2 regions of the Janthinobacterium longum genome follow, and region 2 is predicted to be linked to the other one. Evidence: predicted binding sites of a transcription regulator. Region 2 holds the regulator's gene; the other holds the start of a gene.
What was found. The regulator FliA, encoded in region 2, starts transcription of late flagellar genes. The targets are predictions, from matches to a motif close to CTAAAGTTTNNNNNNNNNNNGCCGNTA.

Region 1: a site for FliA is predicted at 1,480-1,506, ahead of ACQ4WM_RS11820 (DUF5610 domain-containing protein). Genes of this name have one in related genera too.

The regions. Positions count from the first base shown of each region.
Region 1 is NZ_JBNYXQ010000003.1:201,777-205,014, forward strand. It holds gene ACQ4WM_RS11815 (GGDEF domain-containing protein) at 1-809, shown strand, start outside; gene ACQ4WM_RS11820 (DUF5610 domain-containing protein) at 806-1,405, opposite strand; gene sbcB (exodeoxyribonuclease I) at 1,546-2,991, shown strand; gene pyrF (orotidine-5'-phosphate decarboxylase) at 3,086-3,238, opposite strand, start outside.
Region 2 is NZ_JBNYXQ010000001.1:1,408,178-1,411,415, forward strand. It holds gene motD (flagellar motor protein MotD) at 1-459, opposite strand, end outside; gene ACQ4WM_RS06405 (flagellar motor protein) at 465-1,211, opposite strand; gene ACQ4WM_RS06410 (RNA polymerase sigma factor FliA) at 1,193-1,924, opposite strand; gene ACQ4WM_RS06415 (MinD/ParA family ATP-binding protein) at 1,965-2,837, opposite strand; gene flhF (flagellar biosynthesis GTPase FlhF) at 2,830-3,238, opposite strand, start outside.

The DNA of each region.
Region 1 (3,238 bases), on a different contig from region 2:
GCCTGTATATCGTGCTGCGCGGCTCGCTGGCGGTGGCAGCCGATACCTATACCGGCATGGATGACGGCACGGTCAGCAAGGTCTTGCCCGGCGAAAGCGTGGGCGAGCAATCGGTGCTCGATGAAGCGAGCAACCTGACCGCCATTTCCGCGCTGGAAGAAAGCGACGTGCTGGTGATCGACGCCGTGCTGGTATGGGAATTGATCGAACAGTCGAACGGCCTGGCGCGCAACCTGCTGCGCTTGATGTCGTTTCGCATCCGCGCCGCCAACGCCTTGCTGCGCCGGCGACAGAAACTGGGCGAGTTCTACCGCCAGCTGTCGATGGTCGACAGCCTGACCGGCCTGTACAACCGTGCCTGGCTCAACGATTTATTGCCGAACATGATCAGCACTGCACACGAGAGCGGCGCGCCGCTGTCGCTGCTGATGATAGACCTCGACCATTTCAAGCGTTTCAACGACCAGCACGGCCACCAGGCCGGCGACCAGGCGCTGCGCATCGCCGCCCAGGTCGTGGGCGCGGCCCTGCGCCCCACCGATTTTGCCGTGCGTTATGGCGGCGAGGAATTGATGGTCATCTTGCCTGATACCAATGAACACCTGGCCCTGCTGGTGGCCGAACGCCTGTGCGAACGCCTGCGCCAGGCCGTCATCTTCGAAGACTTGCGCTGTCCCCTGCCGCATATCACGGGCTCGTTCGGCGTGGCCAGCCTGGCCCTGCGCCAGGACGAGCACGGCCTGATCGCCACGGCCGATGCGGCGCTATACCGCGCCAAGGACGCCGGCCGCAACCGGATTGCAGTTTAAGCGGCTGCGTCTGTTTTCTTGCTGCTGTTGGCGGCGATGAAATCGGCATAGCCTTTCTGCACCAGCTCATAGGTCTTGTCGATATTGCCGGCAATATCGCCTTGCAGCACATTCAAGCCTTTCAGGATATCGCGTGCTTCCGAAAAACCTTTTTCCATGCCACCGCTGATGGTGCCCATGAATTTTGCCAAAGCGGCATCATTATCCATGCCGGGGTTCTGCTTCTTGAACGCATCGAAAAAGCCGGTCGACAGCGATACAATGCGATTCGCCGTGGCTTCGGCGCTATTGTCCTGCGATGCCGCGTTTTGCACGGCATCATCGCCAAAATCGGCTTTCAATGCTTCATTGATGCTGGTGATGGCCGATTTGTAGACCAGCGCCAGCGGATCGTTCTGCGAGCTGATCGACACATTCATGGACGCCTGCAAAATGGCGGCGTTCAACTGCAATTTCGAGCGGTCGTTGACGCTCATCTGGGCGGTACTGCCTTCGGCCTGCTTGACTTTGTCGTCCTTGCCGGCAACACCACTGGTGGTGGCGGTATTGCTGACGGAACTGGCGGAATTGCCGCTTGCGGCGATGGGAATTGACACGATAAGCCTCCTTGGACGGACATTGATTGACTCCATGCGAGAATGCGCAGTATCGCCGATCCTCTCTTTGGTAATATCGGCAAGAATTCCGAAAACTGAAGTGGCGACTTTTTTCGCCGCACACCATGCAAGCACCACCAATGACAAACCAGACTTTTCTTTGGCACGACTACGAAACCTTCGGCGTCCAGCCACGCCGCGACCGGCCGGCCCAGTTCGCCGCCATCCGCACCGACGCCGAGCTGAACGAAATCGGCGAGCCCATCATGCTGTATTGCCAGCCCGCCAATGATTTCCTGCCCGATCCGCAATCGTGCCTGATCACCGGCATCACGCCCCAGCAATGCCTGGCCCTGGGCGTGCCCGAACACCAGTTCGCCGTCACCATCGAAGCGGCCTTTTCGGAGCCCGGCACCATCGGCGTGGGCTACAACACCATCCGTTTCGACGATGAAGTGACGCGCTTCCTGTTCTGGCGCAACCTGATCGATCCGTATGCGCGCGAATGGAAAAACCATTGCGGCCGTTGGGATCTGCTTGACGTGGTGCGCATGACACATGCGCTGCGCCCGGAAGGCATCCAATGGCCGAAGCGCGACGATGGCCAGACCAGTTTCAAGCTGGAACATCTGAGCAAGGCGAATGGCTTGCTGCATGAAGCGGCGCACGATGCACTGTCCGATGTGCGCGCCACGATTGCACTGGCCCGCCTGATCAGGCAACAACAGCCGAAACTGTTCGACTTCTGCCTGGCACTGCACAAGAAAGACAAGGTCGCCAGCGAAATGGGCATGCACCTGGCCGCCGCCCAGCGCCAGCCTTTCCTGCATGTGTCGGGCATGTTCCCGGCCGAACGGGGCTGCATCGGCGTGGTCTGGCCGCTGGCCACGCACCCAAGCAACAAAAATGAAGTCCTTGTGTGGGATTGCCAGTACGATCCGCGCGAGCTGTTCACCCTCGACGCCGACACCATCCGCACGCGTTTATTTACGCGCACCGACGCCATGCCCGAAGGCATGACGCGCCTGCCCGTGAAAAGCGTGCACCTGAACAAGTCGCCCATGCTGGTAGGCAACTTGAAAACCCTGTCGCCGGCCATGGCCGCGCAATGGGGCATCGATATGGCCGCCGCGCTGGAAAACGGCCGCCTGGCCGCCGCCGGACCGAATATGGACGCGATCTGGGCCGAGGTGTTCAAACGCCCTGCCGAAGGACGCGCCGATGTCGATGAAGACCTGTACAACGGCTTTGTCAGCAATGACGACCGCCGTGTGCTCGATTCCTTGCGCCGCGAAACGCCGGCCAAACTGGCCAGCGCCCGCCCTTCGTTCAGTGACGAGCGCTTGCAGGAATTGCTGTTCCGCTACCGCGCCCGCAATTTCCCGCAGACCCTGAGCGAAGCGGAAAGCGTGCGCTGGGAAGAGCACCGCGCCGCGCGCCTGTTCGACGGCGAAGCGGGTGCCCGCACCATCGAGATGCTGTTTACGGAAATCGACACCTTGTCGGATTCGGTGGATGAACGGGGGGAAGAAATTCTGGGCGAGTTGTACGACTACGCCGAGATCGTCGCCCCGCAGCGCGATTGAAGGCCGGGGTCAGACCCCCTCGCCCGCTGGCGCAAGCCTCTGAGTTTGCGGCATTGAGGGTCTGACCCCGGCAGTTCAGACGTTGGGTTTGTTTTCAGCTTGCACGATGCGCATTGATCGCATCGCGCGTCTCGATCGCCACGCGCCTTGCCGCGTCGGCCCAGTCTTCTCCGTCTTGCGGCCTGGCGTAAATGATGGCCCGCGAAGAACTGATCATCATGCCCATGCCGTTTGCCGTCTGGCCGGA
Region 2 (3,238 bases):
CACCGCACGCAGCGCCTGGTCCGATTCAGCCGTCAGGCCGGCCGCGCCCGGATCGAACAGCACGCTGGCATTGATTTCCACGCTGACGCCACGGCTGGTCTGGGTCACGCGTACCTTGCCTTCTTTGACCAGTGGCGCCAGGGTCGAGGTCAGGTCCTGCGCCAGGCGCGTCATGTGTTCGCGTTCGCGGCGTATCGCTTCGGTACGGCGTTTCAGGGCCGGGTTCGGCAGCGCGATCGCCTGCGGCGCCTCCATCTGGATCGGCGGCGCGCCCTTGTCGAGGCTGAAGGCGGTGCCGATGGCGTCGGAAAACACGCGGTACTTGCCCTCATTGACCTGCGAAATGGCGTACATGACGACAAAAAAGGCGAACAGCAGGGTAATGAAGTCGGCGTAGGAGATCAGCCAGCGGTCCTGGTTGTCCGGCTCTTCGTCATATTTCCTGCGCGCGCGCCGCATCATGGTCAGTGCTCGTGCAGCAGGCTGGCCACGCGCTCTTCAATGATGCGCGTATGGTCGCCGGTGGCGATGTCGTAGAACACGGCGGCCGTGATTTCATACTGCACCACGCGGCGCGAGACGATGGCTTTCAATTTGTTGGCCACCGGCAGGAACAGCAGGTTGGCCAGGCCGACGCCGTAGATGGTCGACACGAACGCCACCGCGATGCCGCCACCGAGCTTGCCGGGGTCGGTCAGATTCTCCATCACGTGTATCAGGCCCAGCACGGCGCCCAGGATGCCGATGGTCGGCGAATAGCCGGCCGCCGATTCCCACACTTTCACGGCCTGGCGCTCGGCCAGTTCATAGGCGGTGATTTCCACGTCGAGCAGCTGGCGCAGCTTGTCGGGCGCGATGCCGTCAACGATCATGCGCAAGCCCTTGGCGTTAAAATGGTCTTCCGTGTTTTCCATTATGCGTTCCAGCGCCAGCGTGCCGTCGCGGCGCGCCGTCAGGCTCCACAGGCCGATGTCGCGGCCCAGTTGCTCGCGCGGGTCGGCTGGCGGGAAAAATACCCAGCGCAGCATTTGCAGGCCGCGGACAAACGTACGCAGCCGCGTTTGCAGCAGCACCGCGCCAAAGGTGCCGATCACGACAATGGCGAAGGCGGCCGGCTGCAGCAAGGAGGCCATCTTGCCGCCCTCGAGCGCCTGGCCGACCAAGAGGCCCGCCAGCGCCAGCGCCAGCCCGATTACGCTGGACCAGTCCACGCCTGCTCCCTCAAGGTTGCGCGCAGGCGCGCGACGGCCTGGGTATGCAGCTGCGAGACACGCGATTCGGACACGCCCATCACGGCGCCAATCTCCTTGAGATTGAGCTCTTCTTCGTAATACAGACTCATCAGTATTTTCTCGCGTGGCGGCAGCGCGTCGATGGCATCGATCACGGACTGCCGGAAGCCGGTATCGAGCAGCGAGCGCAGCGGGTCGCTGTCCTCGTCGACGCAATGGCGGTCGAGGAAGCTGTCATTGCCGTCCGTATCGTGGAAGTCTTCATAGTAGACCAGCTGGTGGCCTCCGCCCTCGCCCAGCATTTCCTGATAGTCGACCAGCGAAATCTTGAGCAGCTTGGCCACTTCCGATTCGGTCGGCGGATGGCCGAGGCGCTGCTGCAAGGTGCTCATCGCCTCTTCGACCTTGCGCATGTTCTGGCGCATGCTGCGCGGCATCCAGTCGCTGCTGCGCAACTCGTCGAGCATGGCGCCGCGGATACGCAGTACGGCATACGTCTCGAACTGCGCGCCATGCGTTTCTTCATAGCGGGTGATGGCATCGAGCAGGCCGATCATGCCGGCCTGGATCAGGTCGTCGACCTCGACCGAAGGCGGCAACTTGGCCTTCATGTGGTGCGCCAGACGCTTTACCAGCGGAATATGCTCCGTCAGCAAATGATCCTTGTTCGATTTCCCTTTGACCGTGTACATAGGCTAGTTATTATTATCTTGTGAGAATGCTGCAAAATCATCAGGCGCTGAAATGGTGTGGACTCCCCGTCTGGTACAAGGTGGTGCCCAGCACCGGCGCCGCCGAGCGGGCCAGCCGTTCGGCCAGTCCGCGAAACGCCACCGATGCCCCAGCCAGCGGAAACGCATCGATCACACTGCGGCCCAGCCGCGCCGCGCGATGCAGGTATTCATCGGCCGGAACCGAGCCCATCGACGTCAGTTTCACGGCCAAGTAGCGACTTGCCGCTTGTGCCATATTATCGTATACCACCTTTGCTTCCGATTCGGAAGCGCCGGTGACGAGAATGCCGAAAGGACGGCGGCCCAGTTCCTGGTTCAGGCGCTTGATCAGGCAGTAGGCGGCCTTGATCGAGGTGGCGCTGGTAGAGACTTGCACCACGATATCGGCACTGGACATCATCGGCACCGGGAAGCAGGCACCGCCCTGCCCGGCCATGCTCATGTCGCCGTCGACCAGCACGATGCCGGCCTGGCGCGCCATGACTTCAAAGGTCTTGGCCAGGCGCCGTGCTTCGTCCTCGCTGGCGTAGCCGGGGCCGTCCATCAGATGGCCGCGCGCGCCCAGGCTGGCCACGCCGAAGCCTTGCGGCACCTGGTGGATCACCTGGTTCAGGCCGCATTGCTGGCGCGCCACGTCGAGCAGGCTGGCGCCATGCGCCAGGCCCAGCCGTGAAGCGACGCCGTCGCCGCTGGTGCTGGCGTCGAGCAGCAGCACCTCATTGCCGGCGTGTGCCAGCGAAGCGCCGAGGTTGACCAGCATCGCACCCTTGTCGTCCTGCGGCGTGGCCGACAAAAACGTCAGCACGCGTGGCTGCACGCCAGCGAGCATGCGACGCAAGCCTTCGGCCTGGTCGAAATCAAAATTAGCCACCATGCACCCCGCGTGCTTCATTGTTGCGGGTGGCGGCCTGGGCCATCAGCAGCGGCAGTTCATCGTCCGCAAACTGGGTCGCAACGGAATCACGCTTGAGCTTGAAGGCGCGGTCGATCAGGTAGCCGCGGTCGGCCAGGTACAGATCTTCCGGCACGCGCTGGCCGTTCGACACATAGAACAGATTGAGTTTCTGGCGTATTACCACGTCGAGCACATTGCCGATCGAGGCCGCTTCATCGAGCTTGGTCATGATGCAGCCGGCCAGGCCGCTGCCCTGGTAGGCGCGCACCACTTCATTGAGTGTTTCCTGGGTCGCGGTCGAGTTCAGGCACAGCAGGCGTTTGACATCGGCGCCGGCGCCCGACAGCATCGCCACTTGTTCCGTCACCATCTGGTCG